Linked DNA regions of Spirosoma aureum. The protein of the gene in region 1 interacts with the protein of each later gene in a pairwise test. Links are inferred from orthologs where the notes say so. Each region holds a gene or a part of one and is shown in the gene's direction. Other genes may lie near its edges. The genes, in order: G8759_RS11235 and G8759_RS06030.

Region 1 (16,343 bases):
GATGCTCCACCTGAAGGCGCGTGTTCATCTCCAGAAAATAGAAATCGAGCGAATCATTCACGATGAACTCGACGGTTCCGGCGCCGTAATAACCACAGGCACGGGCTACGTCGACAGCGGCCTGGCCCATTGCGTTACGGATTTCGGGCGTTAGAATAGCCGAAGGTGCTTCTTCTACCACTTTCTGATGACGGCGCTGCACCGAACATTCGCGCTCAAAGAGGTGAATGATATTCCCATGCTGATCGCCCAATACCTGAATTTCGACGTGCCGGGGCGAAGTGACGTATTTCTCAATGAATACCGATCCATCGCCAAAGGCCGACAGGGCTTCACTAACCGCACGGTCCATCTGCTCATCGAAGTCGGCCTCGCATTCGACCACACGCATGCCTTTTCCGCCCCCGCCTGCACTGGCTTTAATAAGAACCGGATAGCCAATTTGAGCGGAGATTACTTTGGCCTCATCGCGGTCGGTAATGGCCGACGGGGTTCCCGGAACCATAGGAATATTATAATGGGCTACAGCGGCTTTGGCTGCCAGTTTACTACCCATAACCTCAATACTTTCGGGCGAAGGCCCAATAAAAAGTAACCCTGCATCGCGGACTATCCGGGAAAAATTCGCATTTTCGGATAAGAAACCGTAGCCGGGGTGAATGGCGTCTACGTTTAGTTTCCGGCAAACCTCAATAATCGTATCCGCCTTCAGATAGGATTCGGATGAGGGGGCCGGACCTACACAAACCGCTTCGTCGGCATAGCGGACATGCAGGGCATTTCTGTCGGCTTCGGAGTAAATGGCTACCGTTTGAATGCCCATTTCCCGGGCTGTACGCATGATTCGTAGGGCAATTTCACCCCGGTTGGCCACTAGAATTTTCTGGATGGTAGGCATAAAGGATGTAGGGTAATGGAGTCTGGACGATGGATTTTTGGCTGTAATTGATTGGCTACAATACAGCGTCTATTGTCCAGGATCTTCCCAAATTAAAGCAATTGTAACAAAACGATTATAAAACTGAATTTTCGGGGATGAATTTGTACTCCCAAAAGTTAAGCGTATTTTTGCACTTACCGCGTAAAAAAGAAGGGATTAGCCCATTAAACAATAAAAAAAAGTGGATTTATTTGAGAAACTGCGCACCAATCTAGGCCCAATCGGCTCGCCATCCCGCGAGTTCAATGGCCACCATTATTTCGCGTTCCCCAAACTTGAAGGCGAACTTGGTCCCCATATGCGCTTCCAGGGCAAGGATATGCTCAACTGGAGCCTGAACAACTACCTGGGGCTGGCTAACCACCCCGAGGTTCGTAAGGCCGATGCGGAAGCTGCTGAAAAATGGGGGTTGGCTTACCCGATGGGTGCCCGGATGATGTCGGGTAACAGCGATCTCCACGAACAGTTCGAAAAAGAACTGGCCCAGTTTGTTGGAAAAGAAGATTCGTTCCTGCTTAACTACGGTTATCAGGGAGTTATGTCGGCTATTGAAGCTGTTGTTGATCACCGCGACGTGATCGTTTACGACGCCGAGTGCCATGCTTGCCTCATTGATGGTATCCGGCTTCACAAAGCCAAGATGGGCGAGTATTACAAGTTTAACCATAATGACATGGCCAGCCTGGAGAAAAACCTCCAGCGGGCTACCAAAAAAGCGGCTGAGAAAGGCGGCAGTATTCTGGTCATCACGGAAGGCGTGTTCGGTATGTCGGGTAAAGTGGGTAGCCTTGACAAGATTGTAGCACTCAAAAAATCGTATAATTTCCGTTTGCTGGTCGACGATGCGCACGGCTTCGGTACGATGGGTGCAACCGGCGCGGGCGTTGGCGAAATGCTCGACTGCCAGGATGGTATCGATCTGTACTTTTCGACGTTCGCGAAATCGATGGCGGCTATTGGCGCGTTCATCGCGGGCGATCACGACATCATCATGTACCTCAAGTACAACATGCGGTCGCAGACGTACGCCAAAGCCTTACCGATGCCTTATGTGGTGGGTGGTCTGAAACGACTCGAAATGATCCGGAACTCGTCGGAGTTCCGCGAAAAGCTCTGGACAAATGTGCGGGCGTTACAAAACGGTCTGCGCGAACGTGGGTTCGACATTGGCGATACGCAATCGCCGGTAACCCCCGTGTTGTTACAGAATGTGAAGGGAGGGATTCCTGAAATTACCGCTCTGATCCGTGACTTGCGGGAGAATCATGGGATCTTCTGCTCAATTGTTGTTTATCCGGTAGTGCCGAAAGAGATCGTTATGCTACGCATCATTCCGACGGCTGCCCATACGCTCGACGATGTACAGTATACGCTCGAAGCCTTCTCGGCAGTAGCTGAAAAGCTGGCTAAAGGCGAATACCAGCAAAAAACGACCCAAATTGCTCCAGAAACCCTGGAAGTATCGGCTGAAGCAGCCACTGAGTAGGGTTTTCGTCAAAAAGTTGCATTTTTTTGTTATTTTTTTGGCTAAGCTATTGCGCTGTATGGGAGAATGACTAAATTTCAGCCGAAAACCGCGTTTTTAGCGGAATTTGGGCATTTTTCACACTTAAACCCATACATATCGATATGGCTCGCTTCGATGAAGTAAAAAATCTGGTTATGTCGCTGGAAGGCGATTTTGAAAAGTTCTACGAGAAGAATAACCAGGCTGCCGGTACTCGTGTTCGGAAAGGGATGCAGGATTTGAAGACGCTGGCGCAAGCCATTCGTTCGGAAGTTCAGGACACCAAGAACAATGCTGAAAAAGCATAGTCGGGTCTCTTTGCGAACATAAAACTCCCTCGTCAGGCATGGATCTGGCGAGGGAGTTTTGTTTGATCGATCACTACAAGATTTTTTCGCGGTGCATCAGGGTCGCGATTCCGCGGATCGTCACTTTTTTGGTCTGAACATCGCGAATCTCACCTAAAATCTGGGCTGTATGTTTGGCTGCATCAATCGCCTGTACCGTAAATGTGGCTTCGTAGTCGGTATCAACGAACATAGGACGCAGAAACTCCAGGGTCTGGCTCAGATAGACCGATCCATAGCCCGGAAATTCGGTGCCGAGTACTTTGGTGAATACACTTGCTCCGAGCATACCATGAATAATGGGCCGTTTGAAAGGCGTTGTCGCGGCAAAGTCAGCGTCGAGGTGAAGCGGATTATTATCGCCCGTAACTCGGGCAAAATCAACTACCTCGGCTTGCGAAAACCGGAAAGCATACTGATGAACGGCGTTTAGTGCGAATTCTGGAATCATAATGAGTAATGAATATGAGACTTTGGCTAGTAGCCGTGCCACGGTTGCAAGTGATGCGCAAACAAACCACCGTCCGCGGTTGCGGTGGCACGGCTACTAGCCAAAGTCCTGGAATAATGAACAAAAGTCGGTAAAATTCGGGATGTACCTCTAAATCATTCACCATTTATCATTCATTATTCTCCCGTACCTTCGCGGATAATTATGCTTAAAAATCTGTTTTCCCTCGATACATCCCAGACGAAGCGTGTATTTGGGTTAGATGTCATGCGGGCCATTGCGATCCTGGTTGTAGTCGACGCCCATGCGCGGGTGGCTCTGGGTGACTACTATAGTGGCGCATTCTGGCACCAACTTATCCCCGATGGCGTTGAGCTTTTCTTTGTATTAAGCGGCTTTTTAATCGGCGGTATTCTGATTCGATCCTACGAAAAAAAAGGCCGTTTCGATGGTGATCTGCTCCTTAATTTTTGGACGCGCCGGTGGTTTCGTACCTTACCCAATTACTACCTGGTTCTGGGTGGGTTAATTGCTATTACGCTGCTGCGCGCGTGGCGCAGTGGCCTACACCATACATTGCCCGCCAAAGGGATACTGATCAAGTATTTCTTCTTCCTTCAAAATTTTGCCAGTTTCGTTCCTGATTTTTTCCCTGAAACATGGAGTCTGGCCATTGAAGAGTGGTCCTATATCACTTTGCCGCTGGTATTGTGGATCATGCACCTGGTGTTGCCTGCCCGTTGGCCACGTCAGCGCATTGTGCTGGCAACGATCCTGTTTGTGATAGTCGGAACAAATCTGTATCGCTTCATTACGGCATTGCAGGTGCCTATTTCGGCAGGTGAACTGGGCTATCGGGGCATCGTTCTGGCCCGGCTGGATGCGATCTCATACGGTGTACTGGCCGCTTATGCCAAGCAGTATTTTCCAACTCAGTGGACTAGTCAGCAAGTCCGGCAACGACTGCTTATCGTCGGCATTATTTTGACGGTGCTGGCCGCTTTTTCAGCGTCTATCTATATTCTGCGGTTCTATGTTGTATCGGGCATTTACCCTGCCTACGTTTTCTACAAGCGAACATTTTATTTCCCATTCATTGGGCTGAGTATGGCTCTGGTAATGCCGTATATGGATGGATGGCGGATGGCTGGTGGTGGCTGGGCGCGTTTCGGCATTGCTCGTGCCATTACGCACATTAGCCTGATTTCGTATTCCATGTATCTGCTGAATCTGACGCCCATTATGATGACGGTAATTGAGCATTTCCCAACTACGTCACTTACTGTCGGCTGGTTGAAAGTGGCAATTTTCTGGGTACTGGTCGTGGGATTATCGACGCTGTTGTTCAAGTATTTTGAAAAACCCGTCACCGAGCTACGCGATCGGATATCGAAGAAAGAACCTACTTTGTTGACTGAGCGAAAAGGAGAACGGGTAAATGAGTGAGTTACCTCCTGCCATTTTTAGCTCGTATGATCGCTGACTATAATCCAGCGTTTTTTGATTTTACGCCATAGTAATGTAAAATGACCGCCCTTGTCGCCGATCTTAGGCCGGTTTAGGTGCCAGCGGCCAATGACGTAAGCAACGTTGGGGGCCGGAAAATCCATTTGCAGGATGTCGAACTTAAGTGTTCCCATTGAGTCCCGGTCAGGATAACGTTTTTTATAATTGGCCAGCGTAGCCGTATAGCCATAAGTGATGCCTGTTTGGCTGACAAAAGTAAGCGAGTCAGAAGGCCAGTAGGCGCTCATAAACCGATCAATGCGTCCGGCATTCCAGTCATTGGTCTGTTGCTTAAGCGCCAGTAGAATCGCTCTCCGGTCGGTAGCCTGTTGACTGAAAGCGGGTAACGTGACTAAACTGAGTAAGGTAAGAATGAAGAATTGCTTTATCGTTGACTGCATTTTTCGCAAGACCTGAGCAGGAGAGTAGTAAATAGAAAGACTACGATTTATCATAATTGATCGTTGAGTAGAATTTATTCAATCATAATACCTTACACTTTGTTTATTGTTTATTTCTAGGTCATGCGATTACAGGACAAAGTTGCTATTATCACGGGCGGGGCTCGGGGTATTGGCCAGGGAGCTGTTGACTTATTCTGCCGTGAAGGAGCCACCGTCATTATCTGGGACTTGCTCGACGAAGGCGAGGTAACAGCCCAATCGATGCAAAATCAGGGTTTTCGTGCTGATTTTATGAAAGTCAGCACGACCGATGTACCCGGTATTGAAGCGGCTGCCCGTGAGGTATTTGACCGATATGGCCGCATCGACATTCTAATCAATAATGCCGGTATTACGCGCGACAAAACCCTGCTCAAAATGTCATTTGCTGAATGGCAACAGGTTATTGATGTGAATCTGACGGGTGTATTCAATTGTACGAAAGTCATTGCGCCCTATATGGTCGAGCAGCAATATGGTCGGATCATCTGCACATCGTCTATAAACGGCGTTCACGGAGCTTTTGGCCAGACGAACTATGCGGCTGCCAAAGCCGGAATTATTGGTATGGTTCGGTCGTGGGCGAAAGAACTCGGCCCGAAAGGCATCACGGCCAATGCCGTTGCGCCGGGCTACATCCGAACACCGATGACAGAGGCCATGCCAGAAGAGGTTAAAAAACAGGCTGTGTCCACAATTCCTGTTCGGCGTATCGGTGAACCACAGGATATTGCCTATGCTTATTTGTATCTGGCATCAGACGAAGCTTCATTTGTGAATGGGCATGTTCTGGCCGTTAATGGTGGGCAAGCTCTGTAAGACCGAATCCTACAAACTGATTACCTTTACGGAAGGATTCAGCATGACGCACCTATGAACCGAATCAGAAAATTCTACAGGGAGTATAAGCCATATATTTTTTCGGATGGCTGGTACTATGTGTTTATTATCGTTTTTATTCTCATACTTTTTATTTTCTTTTCCTGAGTGGCCACTTTATCGTCCGTTCTGGCCATCATAAACCCGCTGTCGGGCACAACGACTGCCGAGCAGAAAGCCTTATTGCGTGATGCCTTTCTGCGTAAGGCCAAGGCACTCGGTTATGCTCCCGAAGTTGCCATGACCGCCCATGCTGGTCATGCAACGGAATTGGCAGCCGACGCCGTTCTGCGGGGTTTTAGCCGGGTATTAGCCATTGGCGGAGATGGTACAATTAATGAAACGGCGCAGGCATTACGTCGATCAGCCACCGCGCTTGGTATTGTGCCGATCGGGTCGGGAAATGGACTGGCTCGACATCTGGGCGTTCCACTCAATCCGATGAAAGCCGTTGAGCGAGCCTTGCACGGCAGACCCGTAGTGATTGATAGTGCCGAAATCAACGAGCATCCATTTTTCTGTACCGCCGGATTGGGCTTCGAGGCTCATGTTGCCCATGCGTTTGCACAGCAGGCCGTTCGTGGTCTGCCTACCTATATGCGAACCGCATTTCGGGCATTCTGGGCTTATAAACCGACACGATTTTTACTCGATGGTCAGGAAAAAGAACTGTTTTCGCTTACGTTTGCCAATGCCGGTCAGTTTGGTAACAATGCCTGGATGGCACCCAAAGCCAATATTGCCGATGGGCGGCTGGAACAATGTGAAATACGGCCTTTCCCGGCACAGGCTACCGGTATTTTAACCTGGCGACTTTTTAATAAAACAATCGATCAATCAGCCTATTGGCGCGGCCGATCCATTACGAAAGCTATTGTTCAGGCCGAAGGGCCGTTGCTTATTCATGCCGATGGCGAACCGTTGACATTGCCCGACGGGAAGGCCGAGGTTCGAATAGTACCCGGGAGTTTATTGGTGCTGTTATGATTATATTCTATGGCCAGATCAACCCGTAAACTAGTCGTTACGCTCGATACATATCTGAGTATTCTGGCGGTTATTTCCAGCTTTTGTGCCATCGGTATCACCTTCTATCAGGCTTACCTGCAACGGACTGAACACTATGCATCGGTGATGCCGATTATGGATAGCTATCTCAACAACGGCGGTGATGATAAATCCTGGCATCTGGCTTTTGTATTTGTCAACAATGGTGTCGGACCTGCTATTATCGAGAAAACTGAGCTTACCTATAAAGGTAAACCGTTTCATGACATGCGGGAGATAACCAATGCCATTGTCGAGGAAAAGTTAAAGAGGGGCCAGGCCAAAGCATCGGATTTTACCGGTTTTGTGATGACAAAGAGCGATTTTTGGCCGACACGAGTCATTACAGCGGGGCAGGTTGTGGAGCTTTGTTCTATTGATCATAAATACGCAGCCCGTTGGGTTGATGAAGCGATTGGAAGAGGAGAAATTCGCATAAAAATCGGGTATAAATCGATCTATGGCGAACAGTGGCGTTTCGATTCAACTCCCCGGCGAATCGAACTTCGAAACGTTAAAGTTGATGAGTAGACGATTAAAAACAGCTAATCTGACTGCCAATTAAAAACGATAACAAATTCATTGGCGCAACATAACGCTGAAAGCCCGATATTTGCCCCTCCAAAACTATCCTGATGGCGGACAGGCAGACCTAATAGCGGTTCAGTGTCCGGTGTCCAATGTCTAAATGTCTCAGAAAAAAGTAGTTCTTGCCTTCAGCGGAGGCCTCGATACCTCCTTTTGCGTTAAATATTTGTCCGAAGACCGGGACATGGAAGTTCATTCCGTACTGGTCGATACGGGCGGCTTTTCGGATGCCGAAATCAAGGCTATCGAAGAGCGTGCCTACTCATTAGGTGTAAAATCTCACGCGACTATATCAAAAACAGATGACTACTATCAGCAATGTCTGAAGTTTCTGGTATTTGGTAACGTGCTGAAAAACAATACCTACCCGCTAAGCGTAAGTGCCGAACGGATTTTCCAGGCTATAGCAGCAGCTGAGTACGCTCGGGAAATTAGTGCAACCGCCATTGCTCATGGTTCGACCGGAGCAGGTAATGATCAGGTGCGCTTCGATATGGCATTCCGGATCATAATTCCCGATGCCGAAATCATCACGCCCATCCGCGACCTGCGCTTATCACGCGAAGCCGAAATTGAGTACCTGAAAGCAAAAGGTGTTGTTCAGGAATGGCATAAAGCAGCTTATTCGATCAACAAAGGATTGTGGGGTACATCGGTTGGCGGCAAAGAAACGCTTACATCGGATCAATTCCTGCCCGAATCAGCCTGGCCTACACAGGTTTCAAAAACGGAGCCCGAAACCATTACGCTGACCTTTCAGCATGGTGAAATCAAGGCAATCGCCGGGTCGACGATCGGCGACGAAACGTTTGCCAATCCCGTCGATGCGATCCGTAAACTGACGGAGCTGGCAGGGCCTTTTGGCATTGGCCGCGATATTCACGTTGGCGACACCATCATTGGTATCAAAGGTCGTGTTGGTTTCGAAGCACCGGCTCCATTGATTTTAATCAAAGCGCACCACACGCTCGAAAAACACGTACTGGGTAAATGGCAGATGTACTGGAAAGAGCAACTGGCCAACTGGTATGGCACGATGCTTCATGAGGGGCAGTTTATGGACCCCGTTATGCGGAACATTGAAACCTTCCTGAGCGATACTCAGGGCCACGTATCAGGTAAAGTCCATGTGCAGCTGGCACCTTACCGTTTCCAGGTACTGGGTATCGAATCAGATTATGACCTCATGTCGTCGGTTTTCGGTAGTTACGGTGAAATGAATAACGCCTGGACGGGCGACGACGTGCGGGGCTTCTCGAAAGTAGCTTCGAATCAGGTCATGATTTACGAGAAAATCCGTGAACATAATTCTTGACGCCAGCCCGCTGGGTATTGGGTTTTATCACCGGCAGGCTCGAACCGGCATCAGCCGCGTTGTTGAACAGTTAGTCGCTGGGCTGCAACAGGCTGATGGCGTTAACCTGCTGTTGGCTGCACCGACACATCTGGCCGAAACGATGCGCTATGCGCAAACGGCGTTTGGAAACCGGGTTCCGTCGTTTGCAAATGCCTCTGGCGAGCAGTCGCTGGCACGGTTTGAAAACAGCCTGCTGGAACCTTTCTCTCCCGATAGTAAACCGTCTAAAGCCATTCGGGAAATTGCTTATCGGACACGTCGCACCTTTGGGCGGGACGTGTCGCGTTTTTCCGTTGATAAGTTGCCCGCTCAATCCGTATACCACGCTACTTTTTTCCCGGTTCCCGAAGTTCTGCGCAAAAATCAGCGTATACCAGTCGTACAGAGCGTCTATGACATGATTCCGATTTTGCACCCGGAGTGGTTTACTTCCGGCGAACAAACCGTGAAGCAGGTGCTGGCGACGCTTCCGGCCGATGCCTGGGTAACGACCATTTCGCAGGCAACAAAAGACGACTTCTGCGAGCATACGGGTTTCGATTCTAAGCGAGTCGTTCCGATTTTGCTGGCGGCTTCACCAGCGCTGTTTTATCCCGCTGTTGACGAAGATCGCAAACGGGCTGTGCGGCAAAAGTTAGGCATTGGCGATGAACCCTATTTGCTGAGCCTGGCAACGCTGGAGCCGCGCAAGAATATTGCCCATCTCATTCGATGTTTTGGTCAACTGGTCGATGGAGGAGAGCTGCCCGCTGATGTACGACTGGTATTGGTCGGTACCAAAGGCTGGAAGTTTGATGAGATTATGGCAGAAGCCAGTAAAAACCCAGCGTTAGCATCCCGGCTGATCTTTACGGGTTTTGTACAGGACGAAGAGCTGGCCCCCCTCTATGGAGGAGCAACGGCATTCGTTTATCCTTCTTTATACGAAGGCTTTGGCCTGCCACCGTTAGAAGCTATGCAATGCGGCTTGCCGGTCATTACGTCCGATATACCGGCCATTACGGAAGTTGTCGGCGATGCCGCTATTCGCGTTTCGCCAACCGATACCGATGCGCTTTGCCAGGCTATAACTTCAGTGGTAAAGTCGCCGTCGATCCAGGCAGAGTTGAGGGCAAAAGGGTTAAAACAGGCAACCTTGTTTTCATGGGACAAATTCACCGCAGAACACGTTGTCTTATACAAACGTATTCTTGGCTAATGGATTAGTCGGGAAAACGATTCTTCTTTTGAGTGGTGTATGACTCGACGCTAAAGACAAGAGTCAGGAAAACAATTGAACTACGGGTTGGAAGACGCATTGACCGACCCCTCAAGATAGTATGGAACTGAATGTTGGTATCATTGGTGGAGCTGGCTACACGGGTGGCGAATTGCTTCGAATTCTAATTAATCACCCATTTGTTAACGTAGCTTTTGTGCATAGCAAAAGCCAGGCGGGAAAACCCGTTTGGGTAACGCACACCGATCTGCTGGGTGATACAGACCTGACGTTTTCGGGAGAAGAACCTGCGGTTCTGTTGGCTCAGGACGGGCTGGACGCTGTTTTTCTATGCTCAGGGCATGGCGCATCCGCTACGTTCATGGCCGAAAATGAAATTTCAGACGACATTACCGTAATCGATCTTAGCACCGATTTTCGCGATGAGCACGATGATTTCGTTTATGGCTTGCCCGAACTTCAGCGCGAACGGATTCAGGAAGCTACACGTGTTGCTAATCCAGGTTGTTTCGCAACCAGTATACAACTGGCCCTGCTGCCATTGGCCAAAGCGAATCTTTTGCTGAATGATATTCAGGTTAGTGCCATTACGGGCAGCACCGGTGCAGGGCAGGCTCTCGTACCTACCACGGGCTTTACGTGGCGCAATAATAACATCTCGATTTATAAGGCATTTACGCATCAGCACCTGACCGAAATCCGTCAGAGTTTAACAACACTCGACCCGGCTTTTAACCACGCGATCAATTTCATACCCTACCGGGGCGACTTTACACGCGGAATCATGGCCAATGTCTATACACCGTTTGCGGGTACGATGGATGAAGCTAAAGCGTTGTATAAGACTTACTATGCCAATCACCCATTCACACACGTAAGCGATTCGCCGGTCGATGTAAAGCAGGTGGTGAATACGAATAAATGCTTTCTGCATCTCGAACTCCACGACGGGCAATTATTGATCACAAGTGTCATTGATAACCTGACCAAAGGGGCGGCTGGTCAGGCTGTTCAGAATCTGAACCTGGTTTTTGGCTTACCCGAAGACACGGGGCTACGATTGAAATCCGTAGCGTTTTAGGACGCGAATCGTATCAGGTTACCCGGTCATATTGGCTGAACTTATATGCAATTCTTGCTGGTAAGAGCTTTATTGATAGCTACTTTGGTTAGTTTGCTAGTGGCTTGTCGTTCAACTAAAGAACTTTATCCGCAAACAAAATCCGGGAGCGATTACTGCGCTCCCGCTTTGCAGTATACCTACAACCCGGCCGACTTTCCCCGGCCCGACATTGATTCTATTCTGCGGATCGATACCAGCCTAACCAACCGGTATACGCGACATGATTTGCTCATGGCTAATGCCACAGGCGTTTTGCCTTTATTGCGGGAACTGAATCAGTTAGATAAACGGGTGCTTACAACGGATGTACGCTTAGAGCAGGTTATAAAACGACAGCAAATTCAGCAGCGCTTATCGCTGGCATCGACGGAACTGTCGAGCGTTGCAGCCGAACTGGATTGTGAAGGCGAACGCGCCGATCAATTGGCTACTTACCTGGACCAGAAAGATACCCAGCGCATTCGCCGTTTGACAATTTTTTCGGTTGTTGTTGGTGCAATCACAACGGTAGCTACTGCACTCATTGAGGCCGATAACGCAACCAAAATTGTAGGCATATCGGGTGGCCTGGTCAGTGCTACAGCCGGTGGACTTGCTGCGTTTTCGTCTAACAAGACCGTTTACTTTGCGCATAAACGGAATCTGCTGGCTGACCTCTGGTACCAGCCTAAACAGTCGTCGGTTTATCCACCGCTCGTCTGGTATGTACTCAACGAAAAATCATTCAGCAATAGCGGTCAGACATCTATCAGTGACAATATACGCCAACGCTGGAAGGGTTATGTACTGACTGGGATAGCCAGCAGTCAACAGGAGTTATATTTTGGATCGGGCGGAAACTATCAGGCCGACGACCTGCATACACGGGCTAATATGCTTAATCAGCTCCAATCGTCAGTTCGGTCAATAAACCAGGATTTGCAGGGCTTAATGCTGAGTTTGGCGAATTGATCTCGCTGTAAACTCCGGCGGATTTGAGCCTCGCGGGCATTTCAATTTATGCAGCAATAGGCTCCTGGTATACTTTCATTAGCTGAGTGGCTGACAAAACAGGCATAGCGTAGGTAACACCGTTTAGGTTAGCAAATTCAACAAGAAAATTGCCATTGTCAAACGTCTCAACGATCGTTCCCAAACTGCCTTTTCGCAGTTTTTCGGCCGGAATATCAATGAGCAATACAACGACATCTAATAAAGCGGGCGAATCCATAATTTATTGCGCTAATCGTTTATATAACAACTGACTAATCGGGGAAACGATTCATTAAATATAATAATCCATGCTGTTCTAATTGTTGCTGTTCGCCCCTGGTGAGTCATTGTAAAGTCTACCGTATATAAATCACCTTGTTGATTTGGGCCAGCCGCTTGCACCTCGTTCAACAGTATTTCCGTTAAAATCGTCTCCTTAAGTAAGAAGTAATCGGTTGCAGTAAGTCCTAGAACTGATTTAAAAACGCGGGCCTTATGTTTTCCAGTATTATGGGTCTCAGATAAGCAGTAATCAACTAATTTCTGATTGTCAATATAGGCCTTTTCGGCAAAAGGTAGGAGCATGGGACAAATGTAATAAAACAACTATTGGTCACTCAATAGCCATACCACTCCCCCCACCACTTCTGTAAACTCCGGCGGATTTCGGCCTCGCGGGCATTCTGGCCGGGTTCGTAGAGTTTATGACCTTTCAAATCATCAGGCAAAAAGTTCTGCTGGGCAAAATTGCCTTCATGATTGTGTGAATACTGATAATCTTTGCCATAACCGATTTGCTTCATCAGTTTTGTGGGTGCATTGCGCAGGTGTAGAGGCACGGGCAGATGGGCGGTCTGTTCGGCCAGGGCAATGGCGTCGTCAATCGCTACATAGCTAGCATTGCTTTTGGGCGAGGTCGCCAGATACACGGCTACCTGCGACAGAATAATCCGGCCTTCGGGCATTCCTATCGCCCGAATCGCCTGTACGGCTTCCGAGGCCATTATCATGGCCGTAGGGTTCGCGTTTCCAATATCTTCCGATGCCAGAATCAGCATGCGCCGGGCAATGAAAATCGGATCTTCTCCGGCTATAATCATCCGGGCCATCCAGTAAAGAGCCGCATTGGGATCTGAACCACGCAACGACTTGATAAAAGCTGAAATGATGTCGTAATGCTGCTCGCCTGATTTATCATACCGGGCAATGTTCTGCTGGGCAACAGTTGTTACGCCTTCGTCAGTAATAACCAGCGGATCGGCTGAAATGTGGGCTGAAGCAACCAATTCCAGAAGGTTCAGCAGTTTACGCCCATCGCCACCCGACAGACGGAGTAAAGCGTCGTAGGATTCGACCGTAATCTGTTTCGATTTCAAGAATGCATCCTGCTCAATAGCCCGATCCACGACCTGAATCAATTCGTCGCGGCTAAGGGCTTCCAGAATGTAAACCTGGCAGCGCGACAATAAAGCACTGTTAACTTCAAATGAAGGGTTTTCGGTAGTTGCTCCAATGAGTGTAATCTGGCCTTTCTCAACGGCTCCCAGCAAAGCGTCCTGCTGACTTTTGTTGAACCGGTGAATCTCGTCGATAAAGACTACTGGTGGAAACATCCCCGACGGGCGGCTCAGCACATCCCGGATTTCCTTAACGCCCGAATTGATGGCGCTCAGGGCGATAAATGGTCGTTTAACGGCTTCGGCCAGTAATAGGGCCAGGGTCGTTTTCCCGACGCCAGGCGGGCCCCATAAGATCATGGATGGCAACCGTCCGGCATCGACCGCCCGACGCAGGGCGCCTGATGGGCCTATGAGCTTACGTTGACCAATAACTTCGTCGATGGTGCGGGGGCGAACCCGCTCGGGCAGTGGCGTTGAGTCCATATTCATCTGGCGAAGTTACATACAAAAAACGGTAGCCACTTGCGTAGCTACCGGGTTCAGAAAAGGTTTAGGAATAATCAGGGGTTAAGAATAGTCAGGGTTATAGGGATACGTTTTCGGGTGTGATATAACGCTTTAGATTGCTCATGGCGCCAAAAATCAGATTGTAAACAGACTGGATATTGATTTGCATCAGGCTTGAAATTTCTTCGTTACTCATGTTCTGAAAATAGCGAAGATGAACGGCTTCACGCTGACGGCGGGGGAGTTTTTCAAGCGCCTGATGCAGGCAGTCATTCATGTAAGAGTCTTCTTCAAAGGCAATTAGCAGGTTTTCGTGAGAAGGGTCTGCGCCGGGAAGGGTATCACCCACTCGCCGACCGTTACTTATTTCATCCTGGCTTACTAGTTTCTGTTCTGCGGTTAAGTGACGAACTAATTTACGTTTAATGGAGGCCATCAGATAAAACCTCACTGATGTTGTTGGACCGATGGTTGTTCGGTGTTTCCAGAGTTCAACAAACAGATCATGGATGCAATCTTTGATCAACGCTCGGTCAGTTGCAAAATGGGCGCAATAATGGTAGAGCGTTTGAACATAGTTTTGATACAGGCGGGCGAATGCAGTTTCATCGCCACTGCGAAACTGGTTCCAAAGAGTTTCGTCGTCAGGTCCGGTTTGCGTACGGGAACGAGGCATGAGCAGGTAGGTATAGGTTGAGGAACGCGAAAGAAGTCTGTAAACATATTGATAATAAATTGAATTTAAAATGGTATGGCAAATAAAATTTTTTTGTGGCCTTATTTAACAATTTGAAGAGGGGTGAAAGAGAACGTTTTACCATCGAACAACCCCTTGTCACTTAACTTCAGCGATGGAATCACCAATAAGGCCATGAACGACAATGTCATAAATGGAGCTTTTAATGTACTGCCTAATGTTTGTTTGGCGAACTGATCCAGAGCGGCATATTGTGTGGCTACGTTATAACCATCTACGTCGGTCATGAGTCCGGCAACGGGCAATGGAAGCAGCTGTGTTTCGGGTGTTGTTGTGATATGCAAAAATTCACGTCGGCTCATTATTTCTGCATCGTGCTCGTGCAGATGTGATCCTGATACGGCTGATAGGCCGCCTTTGGCGTCGATAACCAGGTTAATGGCCCGGCAGATAGACTCGTCATCGCAGCCTACGGCTGTGATGTTATGCGAATCATGCCCCACCGACGATGCAATGGCTCCATGTTTTAGCCCAACGTTTTTAATGAAGGCAATGGCTGGCGGAACATTCGTGTACCGATTGACAACAACCAGTTTGAGTATATCGCGCTCCCGATCGGCTACGATCTTCGTATGCTCTATTCTGGGTTCAAGATGGAGTTCATTGGTGATGAGCTGGCCATCAAGAGCTTCGATAACGCGAATCAGGGCTGATTCCGAATCGGCGTGAACAGTAAACTCATCTACCGTTTTGTGCTCGCAGTTGAATTGATTGACGTGTTCGCTCCGTAAATCAGGAAGCATAGACGTACCATTCTGGGCAACAACCTCGCCATTGATGACGGTTTGCTTTATCTGGAAGTTTTGCAGATTATCAACAATAAGATAATCGGCGGGGTCGCCTTCGCGCAGGAGGCCAACGGGTAAGCGGTAATGCAGAACCGGATTCAGACAGGCGGCCCGAAGGACATTCCAGAGCGAGTGTCCTTTGGCTAACGCCCGCAAAACCAGCTGATTAATGTGCCCTTCCGCGAGGGTGTCCGGGTGTTTATCGTCGGAACAGAACATAATCTGCTCCGGGAATTCAGCCAGTAGTGGAATGAGTGCCTCGAAGTTTCGGGCCGCACTTCCTTCACGAATCAGGATACACATACCACGCTGAGCTTTGTCGAGCCCTTCTTCGTAGGTAAAACATTCGTGATCGGTACTGATACCCGCGTTGATGTAGCGTTGCGCTTCATCGCCCATCAGACCGGGGGCGTGGCCGTCGATGGGTTTGTTAAAGGCATTGGCGAGTGCAATCTTGCTCATAACATCCGGATCTTCGTGCAGAACACCCGGAAAATTCATCATCTCGGCCA
Region 2 (16,327 bases), 1.4 Mb from region 1 along the record:
GGTTACGCGTCTACATTCAGTGCATCGCGGTCGGCTCTGCAAAACTCGGATCTGATCGGTGCATCCTTAAAAGAAAAGCTATTGGAGCGACAACTGGGGCCCTGGCAGATTGGCTCAAGCATGATGGCAGAAACTATTCCAAAAGAAATTAGCACGGTTCAGCTTGATAAAACCCAGACCGATGCCTGGGGTATTCCTCAGCTTCGCATTTCGGTTGCCTTTGACGATAACGACGAGAAGATTCTCAAAGACTTTTTTCAGCAGTTTACGGAAATGTATGCCCAATGCGGTTTTACAAATATAAAGACGCTGGACACGCAACGACGGCCGGGTAGTGAAAACCACGAGATGGGGGGTGTTCGGATGGGAAAAGATCCGCAAACTTCTCTCTTGAACAAATGGAATCAGTTGCACCATTGCACAAATGTGTTTGTAACGGACGGGGCCTGTATGACATCGACCTCTACCCAGAACCCTTCATTGACCTACATGGCGCTAACCGCTCGTGCTGCTGATTATGCCGTAAAACAACTAAAAGAAGGGAAGTTGTAGTTTAAAAAATAGTTCAGGCCGATTTTGTTGGAACGCAGGCAGCAACAGTATTCTCAATCCTCTCTTTATGAACGAACTCAATCGCCGAACCTTTTTGCAATCAACTATTGGCTTACTGGCAACCGTTGGTACGGCAACTGCCTTGAGTCCTGGCAGGCAAAAACCATTATTGGCATTTTCGACACTTGGTTGCCCGAAATGGTCTTTAGCGACCAGTCTGGAGGCCGCTGCAAAAAATGGCTACGATGCTATAGAAATCCGGGGTTTGCAGGGGGAAATGGACCTGACAAAAACGCCGGTATTCGATAATGCCCAACATATCGCCAGTACCCGGCGACTGGCTGCTGACAAAGGCGTAAAAATTATTAATCTAGGGGCCTCTACCCAACTTCATCATGCCGATCCGGTTACTCGCCAACGGCATTTAGACGAAGCGAAGCGATTCATTACACTAGCTGATGAGTTGCAATGTCCCTTTGTGCGGGTTTTCCCGGATGCGTTGCCCAAGGATCAGGAGCGTAGTGCAACGCTCGATCGAATTACGAAGGGCCTGATCGAATTGGCCGACTATGCGAAGGGAAGCGGGGTAAGTATATTGCTCGAAACTCATGGCGATGGCGTTCAGACCGACGAGCTGGTCAGCATGATGAACGGGGCTAAATCGCCAAAAGTCGGGTTAATCTGGGATGTGTTTAACATGTGGTCGGTGACCAAAGAATCGCCCGCCGATGTATACAAAAAGCTAAAACCTTATATTCGGCACACGCACATCAAAGACGCCAAATTGATTGATGGAAAATTCCATTACACCCCGCTGGGCCAGGGCGAAACACCTATTTTTGATGCGATTGCTGCGTTAGCGAATGGGGGCTATACTGGCTATTATAGTTTCGAGTGGGAGAAAACCTGGCACCCTGATCTCGAAGAACCAGAAGTTGTTTTTCCGCACTATCCGAAAGCGTTTAAGGAGTTTTATTTTTCGGACAAGATGGCTAAACAGAGCAAGTAAGGTAGGATATCAATTAGTAAATAAGTCATCAATTATAGACTATAACTAAAAATATGTGTGCCATTTAACAACTTTTAAGTCTCACAACTACTTGTTTATACGTAATTTGTGAAGATTTTTTGTTACCAATTCATGAAGAAACTCCTTATCAGCGCGTCGATCTGCCTGCTTTCTGTAGCAGCTTTGGCGCAGGAAACGCAGTGGTATCTGCGTGATAAAACCGATAGCACAGCAGGTATCAGCGTTGAGCGCACCTACCGCGAACTCCTCAAAGATCGTAAAGCTACGCCCGTAGTGGTCGCTGTGATCGATGGCGGCATCGACACAACCCATGAAGACCTGAAGCGAGTGCTTTGGATCAACCCCAAAGAAGTTGCCGGTAACGGTAAAGATGATGATAAAAACGGCTACGTTGACGATGTTCATGGCTGGAACTTCATTGGTGGGAAAGATGGCCGTAATGTTAGCTATGAAACGGCCGAAGTAACCCGGCTCTATGCTCAGCTTAAGCCAAAGTATGATGGCAAAACCCGATCTTCCTTAAAGCCGGACCAGCAAAAAGAATACGATCTATACGTAAAAACAAAAGCTGAAGTCGAAAAAAATCAGGCTCAGTACAAGGCGCAATACCAAGGGATTAGTCAGTTTTATGAACAGTATACAGCAGCCGTCACTGCCTTGAAAAAAGCGTTGAACGTAACAAAGCTGGATACGATCACACTACGAAAAGCTGCCGATACGATTACGAATGCGGCCCTGAAACGCCCTTTGATGGGTGTGTTGCGTCTATTGAACCAACAGGGGGCTGCCGACGCCGACGTGGTGACGAATGAACTTGAAAAGGCAAATGAGCAACTGAAGTCCCGCGCCGAATACAACTATAATCCTGACTTCGACAGCCGGGCCATTGTGGGTGACAATCCAAACGATCTGACACAGCGCGATTATGGCAATTCGGACATCGCTGGTCCTCGGGCCGATCATGGCACCCACGTTGCCGGTATCATTGGGGCCGATCGCACCAACAAATTAGGGGTGATGGGTATCGCTGATGCCGTTCAGATTATGGGTGTTCGGGCCGTTCCCGATGGCGATGAGCGCGATAAAGACATTGCCAATGCCATTCGCTATGCTGTGGATAACGGCGCGCAGATTATCAATATGAGTTTTGGTAAGGATTATTCGCCCCAGCGAAAAGTTGTTGAAGATGCTGAACGCTATGCGCTTTCGAAGGGCGTGCTCATGATTCATGCGGCTGGCAATGACGGTAAGGATATCGATACGGCCGCCAATTATCCGGCTCCCCGGTTTATCGATGGGTCGTCTATTCCGAATGTTATTACGGTAGGAGCGAGTGCCGAACCGAACAATGCCGATCTGGTTGCCAGCTTCTCCAACTACGGCAAACAGACTGTAGACGTTTTTGCGCCGGGTAAAGACATTTATTCGACGGTGCCGGGCAGTAAATACGAAAACAACAGCGGTACGAGCATGGCTTCGCCAGTGGTAGCGGGTGTGGCTGCGGTATTGAAATCGTATTTCCCGAAACTGACCTATGCCGATATCAAGCGAATTATCGTACAGTCGGCAACGCCTTACAAAACGAAAGTCCACAAGCCTGAATCGACCGACACGGTTGATTTTGCCAGTTTATCGAAAACAGGCGGGATCGTGAATCTCTACGATGCGGTCAAATTGGCATTGTCGCAAGAAGGCGGTTCGAGCAAAGGAAATTAAGTCGCGCAATTTTATAAAAGACGGCCAGCTATCGCTCTGTCGCGATAGCTGGCCGTTTGTTTTCGAATTTAATAGTAGTAATCTAAACAACAAGCTAGTTTCTAATAGCTTGTTGTTTATGATTTTTGTGCCTTATCAAAATTTCTTTAGCTGTATCGAGTAGTAATCGCATCACATATAAAATTACTCAGATCGTCAATTGGCTCATTGAAGTTGGCAGGAATTGACCCATGCCCAGCTAAAGAACCAGCTTTATGTGTTTTTTTAAAGAAAATACCTCCTGTTCCAAAAAAGTCACGATCACCTTTGTTCGTTTCTGAACCGGGGGCGTTTCATCCCAAATTATCTGCCCGTTTTCGTAAGTTCCCTGAATTGCAGTTAACATGGCTAAGCCGTTTTATATCAAGACAACAAAGTCTCCAGGATTGCAGTTTGTCTAACTTAAAAACTACCATATAGTGTTTGTGTCACCAATACTACAATTGTACTGAATTTATAGAGTCGACCTAAATATAGAGCCGTTTACTGTCTAAAACCTGTTGACTTTCGGGAAACTACCCCTGCCTGTTTTACGTTGTTCTTTAGAATAAGCCAATCCAACGTGACAGAAGAAAAAGCAACCGAGCTTCGGCCCGGACTTACCGATATTGACCTGACGGGTTACGACCAGATAGAAGTCCTCGGAGCCCGCGAACACAACCTGAAAAATATTGATGTCACGATTCCCCGCAACAAGCTGGTGGTCGTGACGGGTATCAGCGGCAGCGGCAAATCGTCGCTGGCTTTTGATACGATCTATGCCGAAGGCCAAAGGCGTTACATGGAAAGTTTTTCGGCTTATGCCCGTTCGTTTATTGGCGATATGGAGCGGCCTGATGTAGACAAAATCAACGGGCTGAGTCCGGTGATTTCCATCGAACAGAAAACTACCTCCAAAAACCCCCGTTCAACGGTTGGGACCACGACCGAAATTTATGACTTTCTGCGTCTGTTCTACGCCCGCGCTGGTGAAGCATTTTCTTATGTGACGGGCCGGAAAATGGAACGGCAGTCGCAGGACCAGATTATTGATACCATTCTGGAACAATATGCTGGCCAAAAACTGACCTTGCTGGCCCCAATCATTAAAGGTCGGAAAGGGCACTATCGCGAACTTTTTGTCCAGATTGCCAAGACGGGCTATACCAAAGTTCGTGTTGATGGCGTCGTGCAGGATATTGCGCCGAAGATGCAGTTGGATCGCTACAAAATCCACGACATCGAAATCGTGATTGATCGACTGGTGCCGAAAACCGAAGATCGGTACCGGTTGAGCCAGTCGATTCAAACGGCACTAAAACAGGGAAAAGGGGCCATGCAGATGCTGGATGGTGCGGGGCAACTGGTCTATTTCTCGCAGAATCTGATGGACCCGGAATCGGGTATCAGTTATGATGAGCCTTCACCGAACTCGTTTTCGTTCAACTCACCCTACGGAGCCTGTCCGGTTTGCAATGGTCTTGGGGTGGTTGAAGAAATTACAGAAGAGTCAGTTATTCCAGATAAATCATTGAGTATTAGTCGGGGAGCTATTGCGCCTTTGGGTGAGTACCGTGAGTTGTGGATTTTCAAGGAAATCGAAGCCATTCTGAAAAAGTACAAACTCAACCTCACGACGCCCGTTATTAAGTTTCCTGAAGACCTGCTCCATGCACTGATGTATGGCACGGAAGACGAAGCTGCTATACCTTCGAAAAAGGATACCGGCCGGGCCGACACTCGTGAAGACTATTACAGCTTTAAGTTTGAGGGAATTGTTAATTTTCTGAAACGCCAGCAGGAGAACAGTACAGATAAAATTCAGGAGTGGCTTAAAGATTTTATGGTCGTAAAGAGCTGTCCTGAGTGCGACGGTGCACGATTGAAAAAAGAGTCACTGTATTTCAGGATCGACCAGAAAAATATATCCGAACTGGCCCGTATGGACATTTCGGAACTGACCGCCTGGTTCGATGGACTGGAAAGTCGCCTTAGCGATCGTCAGAATACAATCGCTAAGGAAATATTGAAAGAGATTCGGAAGCGAATCGGTTTCCTGCTCGATATTGGTCTTGATTATCTTACGCTCGACCGGCCGCTACGTACGCTTTCGGGGGGCGAAGCGCAGCGTATTCGTCTGGCAACGCAGATTGGAACACAACTGGTGGGCGTGCTCTACATTATGGACGAGCCAAGTATCGGGCTGCACCAGCGCGATAACGTTAAACTGATCGATTCGCTGAAGAATCTGCGCGATCTGGGCAATACAGTGCTGGTTGTTGAGCACGATAAAGACATGATGCTCGAGTCTGACTTTATACTCGATATTGGCCCCGGCGCTGGCCGTCATGGCGGTCAGGTGGTTGGTATCGGTACGCCCGCTGAATTCATTCGAAACGGTGGCACAACCGCCGATTATTTAAGCGGCCGCCGGAACATCGAAGTGCCGTCCGAACGCCGTAAGGGGAACGGTAAGTTTCTGATAATCAAGAACGCAACAGGAAATAATCTCAAAAACGTAACGCTCAAACTGCCACTTGGCCGGATGGTTACCATCACGGGTGTGTCGGGTAGTGGTAAATCGTCGCTGATTCACGAAACACTGTTTCCGGTTTTGAATCGCCATTTCTATAAATCGAAGCGCGAACCACTGCCGTTCAAATCGGTAGAGGGCCTGGAATATCTTGACAAGGTTATCGAAGTAGATCAATCGCCAATCGGTCGGACACCTCGCTCGAATCCAGCGACTTATACCGGGATGTTCTCTGAAATCCGGACGTTATTTGCCGAACTCCCTGAAGCGAAAATCAGAGGTTATAAACCCGGTCGGTTCTCGTTCAACGTGAAAGGCGGTCGTTGTGAAGATTGCGAGGGAGCGGGTATGAAGAAAATAGAAATGGAATTTCTGCCCGATGTGCATGTCATGTGCGAAACCTGCAAAGGCAAACGATTCAATCGTGAAACGCTTGAAGTGCGGTTTAAGGGTAAATCCATTGCCGATGTGCTCGATATGACGGTTGAGCAGGCACTTGATTTCTTCGCCAGTCAGCCGAAAATTCTGCGTAAAGTAACGACACTGAACGATGTAGGGCTGGGTTACATCACGCTTGGTCAACATGCTACTACCTTATCGGGCGGTGAAGCGCAGCGTGTAAAGCTCGCCGAAGAGTTGTCCAAAAAAGATACGGGCAAAACGCTATACATTCTGGACGAACCGACCACCGGGCTGCACTTTCAGGATATTGCGCACCTGCTCGATGTGTTGAATAAACTCGCCGACAAAGGCAATACAGTACTGATCATCGAACATAATCTGGACGTGATCAAAGTTTCCGATCACCTCATTGATCTTGGTCCCGAAGGCGGAAATAAAGGGGGCAACATCATTGCCGAAGGAACGCCCGAAAAGGTAGCCGAAGTGAAAGGAAGCTATACCGGGAAGTTTTTGAAAATGGAGTTGGCGGGATAGGAAGACAGAAAAGCTGTTATCTTCGTTGCACTTAATACAGCCTGAGAAAACAGTTTTATGCGTAACCCACTCTTTTACATTTTACTCCTCGTGTTGGTCTTGCTTGACGGCTGGCTCCTGGCGCACCCCAATCTGATTGGTCAGGCTGGGGTGTTCTTTTTTGATTATACAGCGATCGAAACCTTTCCGAAAGCGATCGGCTCGGTTGCTCTGGTTGTTGGAGCATCACTTCTGATAACCTGGATTGCCGGACGGCTTAGCCAGCCACTGGCTATTGGTATAACCGTTGCACTATTGGCTGCATCTGTCTACTATCTGTTTCAGAGCTTTACACAATACAATACAGGCGTTTACAAGCTTACAGGAGCGGGTTTTCGAGCCGGAGCTATTTTGCTGCCGGGATTAGTCGTTCTCGTATTTGGGAAAGGTGTTTGGGATGCAATTAATACAAAGCGTAGTTAATCGATCAATACCAGATAGGTAGTGGTGAAGAGGAGTCAAATGGCTCCTTTTTGCGTATTTTTGGTTTTACAATGAACCTTACTTCATGAACAGACTCTATCTTCTGGTTGTATTCTGCTTACCTAGTACTCTTTTTGCTCAAACTGCTTATTTATTACGCCCCGACCGTGTTTTCGATGGTGAAACCATGCATGAAGGCTGGGTCGTACGGGTAAAAGGCGATAAGATCGAAGCGGCTGGACCTCCTTCTTCGGTTTCTGCAAGCGGGGCCGACGTTTCGATTGTCGACTTAAAAGGTGCAACCTTGTTGCCCGGCCTGATTGAAGGCCACTCCCACCTCTTGTTGCATCCCTATAATGAAACACCCTGGGACGATCAGGTCCTGAAAGAGGCCCGGTCGCTGCGGGTAGCGCGGGCAACCGTTCATGCGCAGAAAACGCTCTTGGCGGGTTTTACGACCGTGCGTGATCTGGGTACTGAAGGTGCCGATTATGACGACGTAGGACTCAAACAAGCCATTAATCAGGGCATTATTCCCGGCCCACGTATGATCGTGGTCACGCGTGCGCTGATTGCAACGGGCAGCTATGCCCCCAAAGGTTTCAGTGCCGATATCGATATACCCCAGGGAGCCGAAGAAGCCGATGGACATGATGTGTTGATTCAGGCTGTTCGGCGGCAGATCGGTAAAGGAGCGGATGCCATAAAAATATATGCCGATTACCGCTGGGGACTCATGGCCGAAGCTCGACCGACCTATACTGTTGATGAAATTAAGCTTATTGTCGAGGTGGCTAAAAGCAGTGGGCGCGCGGTAGTAGCGCATGCCAGTACCGCCGAAGGTATGCGCCGGGCTATTCTGGGTGGTTGCGAAACTGTAGAACACGGAGACGCTGGCACCCCCGATATTTTTGCGCTTATGAAACAACATGGAACCGCGCTTTGCCCAACGCTGGCCGCCGGTGATGCCGTTAGCCAGTATCGTGGCTGGAAAAAAGGCCAGGACCCTGAGCCTGTGCGTATCCGTGAGAAGCGTGTAACGTTTAAACAGGCACTCGATGCGGGCGTAACGATCTGTGCCGGGGGCGATGTGGGTGTGTTCAGCCATGGCGACAATGCCCGTGAATTGAGCATGATGGTCGATTATGGAATGAAACCACTCGATGTATTGCGATCGGCTACGTCGGTCAATGCTGATGTATTTCACCTGGCCGACCGTGGGCGGGTTAAGGCGGGGTTACTGGCTGATCTGGTCGTTGTAGAAGGCGATCCAACAAAAACAATTGCCGATTTACGTCGCGTTCAGGCAGTTATGAAAGGCGGTATTTTCTATAAACAATAGAGAAAAACTTATTGTGCTTTCTACCTGTTACATTTTAATACAAAGGTAATGCGGCTTTTTTCACATAATTTCATCCGCCGTTTGGGTTTTTGGCTTAATTTCGCCCGGCATGGACGTGCTCCGGTGCTCGACAGGCTCCTAATTCGTTATTTCTGAATACTCTACCCTGATTTTTTGTATGGCCAACACTGCTGAACTTACTGTCGATGGTAAATCGTACCAATTCCCGACATTTGAAGGAACGGAACACGAAAAAGCCTTCGACATCTCCAACCTCCGTGACCAAACCGGCTACGTTACCTTAGACCGGGGCTATAAAAACACCGGTGCCACAAAGAGCGCTATTACGTTTCTGGATGGTGAGCAGGGTATCCTGCAATATCGGGGCTACTCGATTGAAGACTTAGCTGCCAAAGCGTCGTTTCTGGAGGTTGCTTATCTGCTTATCTACGGTGAGTTGCCGACTAAAGAGCAATATGCTCAATTTGAAAACGGTATCCGCCGTCATACCCTCGTTAATGAGGATATGCGGAAAATTTTTGATGGATTTCCGGTAAATGCCCACCCAATGGGTGTTTTATCGTCACTGGTGAGTGCCATGAGCGCTTTCTATCCTGATTCGCAGGACGAAAAGAATGATCCGGCTCTGCATATTGTGCGGTTGTTAGCCAAACTGCCAACAATTGCTACCTGGTCGTATAAGCGTTCGTTAGGGCATCCGACCAATTATCCCAAAAATAACCTCGACTACATTCCGAACTTCCTGAATATGATGTTCGCTCTGCCAGTAGAGGATTATAAAGTCGATCCCGTTGTTGCTGAAGCGTTAAACGTTCTGCTTATTCTGCACGCCGATCACGAACAAAACTGTTCGACCTCAACCGTGCGGCTTGTTGGTTCGTCGCAGGCAAATATCTATTCGTCTATTTCGGCAGGTATTAGTGCATTATGGGGCCCATTGCACGGTGGTGCCAATCAGGAAGTCATTGAAATGCTTGAAGCCATCAAAGCCGATGGTGGCGATGTCAGCAAGTACGTTGATATGGCGAAAAATGCCAAAACAACGGGCTTTCGTCTCTTTGGCTTTGGTCACCGCGTTTATAAAAACTTCGATCCTCGTGCCCGAATCATCAAGAAAGCGGCCGATGATGTGTTGAACAAACTCGGTGTCAATGATCCGGTTCTGGAAATTGCCAAAGGACTGGAAGAAGCTGCTTTGCACGACGAATATTTCATCCAGCGTAAATTGTATCCGAACGTTGATTTCTATTCCGGAATCATCTATCGGGCGCTGGGCATTCCAACGAATATGTTTACGGTGATGTTTGCTATTGGTCGTCTGCCGGGCTGGATTGCGCAATGGAAAGAAATGCGTGAACAGAAAGAGCCAATCGGACGCCCTCGCCAGATTTATACCGGGGCTACACTTCGGGAATTCAAGGCGATTGACCAACGCTAACAAAAAGGGAGTCAGTACTTGACTCCATCTTTTTACAGGAAAGCCCAGCTATGCAGTTGGGCTTTCCTGTTTTATGACCTTTACGTTTAAAAGGTAAGCAGTCCAACACCGAAGGAGCCGATCAGAAAAATCGTTGCGACAAACCAATACATCACACTGAGCAGGAGAAACTTCAAAACTGTTTTACCCCATGATTGCTGGTAAACCCGTTTTAGCGACAGTAAAAAATACAGCCAGCATATCCACAACGTCCAACCCAGAATGGAAGTGGTTACTTTGGGATTTGCGAAATAAGTAGAGAGTAAGACTAATGAAAAAATCAGGAAGAGTACGGTATGAATATGGACAGAAAAGATCAGGTGTTCGTAATAATACCGCCCACGTCGAAAATAGATTAAAAGTAAAAAAACAGCCACAAATGGCATGAGGATGAACATGACGATCGAAAGGTTCTTCGTGCTGGCGTGTAGAAACTTCTCTGTATTTTCGCCTTTACCTAAATGTGCAAGTTTACCCTGTCGCCGATAGAGCTTTCTCATGAACCAGTTTGGCGTGTCGCCTTCGGCCCGAATGAGCGAGTCTATCTCAACATCGGGCATGTGGCTTAGCTTCTCTTCATATTCATCCCGTTCGGCATCTGTTTTAAATTCTTTGCTACTAAGGGTAGGCCCAAAACTAAACGACACTTTGGGGTTAGCCGGAACAAGCTCAATTAACTCCCGAAGCTTTGCTCGGTTCGAGTCTGCCAGGGTTAGTTTAGCTTTGGTCAACAATGAGTCCAGTTGGTAGGGTTGAAGTCGTTTAATGCGACGGGATGTTCGGGCCAGACCCACCGAATCCACCAATGTGTTAAAGTCGATCCTGGTCGCTATTTTGTGCAGACCACGACTATCCAATAGGCTATCGTTGTTAATCAGACCCTCCAGATCAACCTTTATTCCTGTGTCACGATCGGTCGTATCAGCATCTGTTTGATTGGTAGAATTCCCATTCATCCGCCTGAGGCTTTCCTCTAACTGATGATCAGCAAATTTGCCGATCAGGAAAAAAAAGATAACGCTCACAAAAACATACAACCTGGCTGGTGGTACATACCGTGCCCGCTTCCCTTCCAGAAATTCGGCGGTCATTTTGCCCGGCCGCGTGAAAATTGCTTTTAATGAGTTCCATAATTTATTGTCGAAGTGGGTGATACTTTCAACAAACTCATAGAAAATATGGCCAAGTGGCAGTTTGACTTCGTGGTTTTCCTGACCACAGTTCGGGCAGAAATTGTCTTCCGGACCTAAGTCTGTGCCACAGTTCGGGCAGACGGTGAGTTTGTTGTGATGATTCGACATTGCCTGGTTGCTTGGTTGAGGCTGGTGTATCAGCAGCCACATCCGGGTGGGTGTGTAGGCGAACTAAAGCGTAAACCGGGCAGCCGTAATGCCTTCCGATCTGGATACTCACTTGCAAAAATAAAAAAAGAGGTGGCCGAGAAAACCCAACCACCTCATTCTAGAAAGAATAATAAAACTTAATCGTCGATTTCGCCTTCGTCGTCGGCTTCAGTGGCTGCCAGAACCGGATCGAGCAGGGCCTCCTGATCATCAGCGATTTTTGCCCGAATTTTTGCTTCCAGTTCAGCCATCAGTTCGGGGTTATCGAGCAGTAACTCTTTAACGGCATCGCGTCCCTGCGCAAGACGGCTGGTGCCATACGAGAACCATGAACCCGACTTTTTAACGATCTCCATTTCAACAGCGAGGTCAAGGATTTCGCCAACTTTTGAGATACCCTGACCATACATAATGTCGAATTCAACAACTTTAAATGGAGCCGCCAGTTTGTTTTTAACGACTTTCACTTTGGTCCGGTTACCCACAACGTTGTCGGCGCCTTCTTTGATTTGGCCAATGCGACGAATATCGATACGGACCGAAGCGTAGAATTTCAGAGCGTTACCACCGGTTGTTGTTTCAGGGTTACCGAACATCACACCAATCTTTTCGCGAAGCTGGTTAATGAAAATGCAGCAGCAGCCTGTTTTATTGATGGTACCAGTCAGTTTGCGCAACGCCTGCGACATCAGTCGTGCTTGCAGCCCCATTTTGCTTTCGCCCATTTCGCCTTCGATTTCGGCTTTTGGTACAAGTGCAGCTACTGAGTCAATAACGATAATGTCGATAGCACCCGAACTGATCAGGTGTTCCGCAATTTCGAGGGCTTGTTCGCCATTATCAGGTTGCGAGATAAGCAGGTTTTTCGTGTCGATGCCAAGCTTTTCAGCGTAGACCCGATCAAAAGCGTGCTCAGCGTCGATAAATGCAGCCAGACCACCAGCTTTCTGTGCTTCGGCGATGCAGTGCATCGTCAGCGTGGTTTTACCTGATGATTCAGGACCATAAATTTCAACAACTCGACCACGCGGCATTCCACCAATACCCAATGCCAAATCAAGCCCTAGTGAGCCCGTCGAAATGACAGGAACATCTACGACTTTGCTTTCGCTCAGGCGCATTACAGTGCCTTTCCCAAAAGCCTTATCTAACTTTTCAATAGTGGTTTGCAGGGCCTTTAACTTGTTGTCATTAGCAGATGCTGTGGCTTGCGCCGTATCTGATTTTGCCATGTTAGGATGGTTGTTTTAAACAGATAAAATTAACCAAAATTGGCCGGATTACCAAACGGTTTTTTGAAATAGTTGATGATTGGGAATGGCCGGTATGGTAAGCTGAAAGTAAGCCCCATCAGCCTTGATGCACAGCCCTATAGCTTCATTTATGTTGCGCTGATATAGCGTCTTTGATGGGCTTTAATTCCTTGTCAATCAGTTTTTTGATGGATTTTTGTGCTGTTGTGCTCATCTCTTTGGCTGCAGTAGGAGATAAGTACCAGCCAAGCGGATACTGATGACCTGTAGAACGGTCAAGCGCAATATTTACATACGAAAAATGAAGTTCGTTTTCCGAATCATTTATGCCTTTTTTTAGCGTGTAGGCAACCAGCTGATCGAGCGTAAGGCCCTGTCGTCCAGTGGCGTTTAGAAAGCCTGTCAATGGCTCACTTAAAAAGCGAAAAGTAGTCGTTGAACTGGCATTATCACTGGCTTGTCCATTGCGTAGAAAAAGGAGGTAGTACTGAACATTATAGTGACTATTCGGCGGGCTATTTAATCGCTGTAAACTTCGAATAAGTTGTACACTGGTCATGATACCCGTATTTTCCACATAGCCCCCGTCAATCAGGTGAAATGCGGGTTGGCAGCTTGGTTTCATGTTGGGTAACTGACCTTCAACGCGCCCTCCGCTGGTTACGAAAGGGAAGCGTGCACAAAGGAAAGTGGCCGTTTTGAAAGGTAAGTCGGACTGGATAGTCGAGAATAAATCGACTACATCATAAAACGGATGAACTGGATTTTGAGCATTCTGTGGTAGCGACGGCTCATTGCCCAGATTTATGGGGGACAATATCGCTTTCTGACCCGTTTCGGCTACGGACGAGTTCAGAAAAACCAACGGAAAATGGGTTTGGGGACGCCCTGACGAATCACGCCAGATTTTCAGGAAGGATTGGCTAAGCAGGTTCCTTACAGAATCGCTATGACTGGATATTGTTGAAAAGGCTGCGTTTTCCCAGGCGTCTTCCAGCCATCGGTTACGGTCTAATGATGGTATAGGGCCTGGCGAAAAGTTGTGAATGCCTCCGCGAAAGAGCATAGAGGCTGTTGTGGGCGAAATGAGGTCCTGCGAAATAACATCCTGGGCTTCATTACCAACAAAAGGTAATGTATCGCTGAAGGATACTGCCTTTGCTCGCTGCAAGGCCACATACGTTGCGGCACCTACTCCCCCACCAGATACGCCACTAATGCCAAACACATAATGACTAAAACCAGGGATAAGCACGTCGAGCTGATGTAAACAGGCCGTTGTCCAGGAAGCTGCCCGAATGCCCCCTCCCTCACTGGCTACAATAATGACAGGAAGTGGGATTGAATCCGTTGGATTTTTTCGGTCTTTGTACCATTGACTGAAATACTGAGGAATTGTAGGACGACTGCTAACGATTGAAGCACTGTCGGGTGTTTGTCGAATCGTACTGTTGTCGTTAAACATAGAAACGATAAAAGTATATACGGCTAGGCCAAGAATTAATGGGTAGAGCGGGAGTTTATTAAACTGAATGAGTAATGTTCCCAGGTAGGCAATAACACATAGCCATAATAATAAAACAGCGTGTAGCCCGAAGAATTGCGCGACGGCGAGCCCTGTTGGCGGAATGAAAATGAGCAGCAGTATATTTAATAGCCCCTGACCATACAGCATACTCCCTGGAATCAGGCGTACCAGCAAAGCATAGTCCTGTGTAGGTGTGGTAGACGTGAACAACAACATGTCGGTTTCTTCACTGGGCCGGTGGTATTTGCTAAAGATGTAGACCGTGATAATACCCGATAGTACTAGCACGGTGATGAGTAAAAAAAACTGGTAAACGTGTGAGATTGCGCCTTGCTCGTTGAGTGGCAAGTCACCATAGCTTTTCATAAAGGCCAAAAACGTAATTACAAACGGGAGGGCCACAAAAACCAGTGGTAAGGCCTGGACAAACCGAAAGTCACCCGAATGGGCCATTAACGTTCTCGTTGTTTGTGTTGTGGTGGCATCGGTCGCCAGAATATTGGCTAGTTCAAGCCCTTTTATCGGTTTGAGATAGAGTAAAATTTTACTGGTAACATAAAACATAGCACTTAAGCCTACTAACGTCAGCAAAAAACAGAATATGGTACCGGCAATCTTAAGGCTATTGGTAGAAGATAGCCAGAGAAAGAAGATTTCATCAAATTGATCCAGATTGATGATAATGCTCATGAACAAAAGCAGATAAAGCAGGAATTGAACGCCAAGGACGCTACTCCAGAAGGTTAGAAGCCATCGGAAAGGCCCACCGTTTGAAGGTGGCGGTTCGTCGGGATTAGTTGACCCACCTGACTTTTGCGATCCATCTGGTTTACTGGGATCTTCTGGCTTACCCGGCCTGTCAGAGCTTATCGAATCAGATGATTTACCACGATTCCTTTGGTTCACGCCTTTTGAATGACTGATATTTTCCTTCTCAACGGCTTCTTTATATTGCTGTTGAACGGTAATCATATAGTCTTGCTGACTTTTGGCATGATTTTGTAGATTATCCCGTTTGGCGCTGAATGCGTTTTTTTTAGTTGGCCACAGTTCAATAAATGAATAAAGAATGCCTAGTGGATGTAATAGAATGTACCAGATAGCAGTAATAACCGGAAGAAACTTCAGACTTACGATTATTGTCCATATCCAGCGAAGCCACTCCGGAATGGAATTTATTCCTATATAAAGCCAGGTGCTTAGAACAGTATTTTCGATTAAATCGGCAGTCATTCCAACCAGCACAAAAAGAGCCAGCTTTAGACCTAACTGACGCATCAAACGGGCTGTCGGCGTATCGAGTTTAGCGCCATCATTACCAATCACGAAAAGGGACGTATGGGCGAAAAGTGAGCACCATGTGATCAATGTAAAGCCATAGATGAAAATAAAGAATGTATCGACTATGAGCTCTAGCTGAGCTAATTGTCGTTTGTCGGGCCCCCATTTCTGAATCGTTAGAAAAGGAGATTGGCCACCGAACGCTAATTTTTGGCTTAAAGTCTGAATGGGATATTCACCAAAAGGAGCTTCCAGAAAAAGCAGGACCGATGAGATGACTAACGACAGTACTAAAAGCAGAACGCGATACCGATAACCTAATTTGAGAATAGTGTCGATATGAAACCAGGAGTCAGAATCATCGTCCGATTTTGGTGAATTTTGGGGGAGGGAGGCAACCATGTGAAAGGGAGGGAAAGGTGTATATAAATATTGATAATCAGTATTTTAAAATCAAGAGTTGTTCCCCCGGCCGCCAACTTTATGCGTTCGTTTTTAGGGAACGGTTGGTTTGGAAATAAAAACGGGCGTACCCTAATAGTGGGTACGCCCGATAGTAACAATAGCAAACTAAGGAAATTAAATAACAGAATCAGCCGTGGCCGATTGTGACTGCGGTTGAGTTGGTTGAGGTTTTTGCGGAGCGGTTTGCTGTCCACCCGGATAGGCTGGATTCGTACCGTAAGGCGAAGGGGGAGGGCCCACCACTTCTAAACCAGTGATGTAGTATTTCGTCTCGCCATTCCACGGAAATTTTAGGATCTTTTCTTCATAGTGGAGCGTAACGCGCTGCCCGGTTTTCACCGCATTGGTAATCTGTTTCGCTACTGCTTCA

The links.
Region 2: the proteins of G8759_RS11235 (region 1) and G8759_RS06030 interact in binary tests that used the Escherichia coli proteins (3 or more experiments, as listed by UniProt). The link is inferred for Spirosoma aureum from one-to-one orthologs.

What each region holds. Positions count from the first base shown.
Region 1 is NZ_CP050063.1:2,841,557-2,857,899, forward strand. The notes cover bases 5,175-8,120. They hold G8759_RS11235 (diacylglycerol/lipid kinase family protein), read left to right. Parts: upstream 5,175-6,181; coding sequence 6,182-7,060; downstream 7,061-8,120. Other genes in these bases: G8759_RS11230 (beta-ketoacyl-ACP reductase), read left to right, coding at 5,276-6,013; G8759_RS11240 (hypothetical protein), read left to right, coding at 7,070-7,651; G8759_RS11245 (argininosuccinate synthase), read left to right, coding at 7,809-8,120. Outside these bases: accC (acetyl-CoA carboxylase biotin carboxylase subunit), read right to left, coding at 1-898; G8759_RS11205 (aminotransferase class I/II-fold pyridoxal phosphate-dependent enzyme), read left to right, coding at 1,122-2,426; G8759_RS11210 (histone H1), read left to right, coding at 2,570-2,755; G8759_RS11215 (MaoC family dehydratase), read right to left, coding at 2,829-3,245; G8759_RS11220 (acyltransferase family protein), read left to right, coding at 3,450-4,691; G8759_RS11225 (YybH family protein), read right to left, coding at 4,709-5,152; more of G8759_RS11245, read left to right, coding at 8,121-9,023; G8759_RS11250 (glycosyltransferase family 4 protein), read left to right, coding at 9,007-10,263; argC (N-acetyl-gamma-glutamyl-phosphate reductase), read left to right, coding at 10,385-11,365; G8759_RS11260 (hypothetical protein), read left to right, coding at 11,465-12,358; G8759_RS11265 (DUF4926 domain-containing protein), read right to left, coding at 12,405-12,617; G8759_RS11270 (DUF6883 domain-containing protein), read right to left, coding at 12,629-12,964; G8759_RS11275 (replication-associated recombination protein A), read right to left, coding at 12,997-14,268; G8759_RS11280 (RNA polymerase sigma factor), read right to left, coding at 14,363-14,962; ade (adenine deaminase), read right to left, coding at 15,064-16,343. UniProt on the Escherichia coli protein: In vitro phosphorylates phosphatidylglycerol but not diacylglycerol; the in vivo substrate is unknown.
Region 2 is NZ_CP050063.1:1,478,194-1,494,520, forward strand. Bases 7,978-10,907 are described here. They hold G8759_RS06030 (citrate synthase), read left to right. Parts: upstream 7,978-8,767; coding sequence 8,768-10,048; downstream 10,049-10,907. Other genes in these bases: G8759_RS06025 (metal-dependent hydrolase family protein), read left to right, coding at 7,978-8,589; G8759_RS06035 (DUF3667 domain-containing protein), read right to left, coding at 10,135-10,907. In the rest of the region: G8759_RS06000 (GMC oxidoreductase), read left to right, coding at 1-552; G8759_RS06005 (sugar phosphate isomerase/epimerase family protein), read left to right, coding at 620-1,561; G8759_RS06010 (S8 family peptidase), read left to right, coding at 1,694-3,298; excinuclease ABC subunit UvrA, read left to right, coding at 3,900-6,785; G8759_RS06020 (hypothetical protein), read left to right, coding at 6,843-7,247; more of G8759_RS06025, read left to right, coding at 7,333-7,977; more of G8759_RS06035, read right to left, coding at 10,908-11,388; recombinase RecA, read right to left, coding at 11,568-12,662; G8759_RS06045 (hypothetical protein), read right to left, coding at 12,808-15,894; G8759_RS06050 (hypothetical protein), read right to left, coding at 16,072-16,327.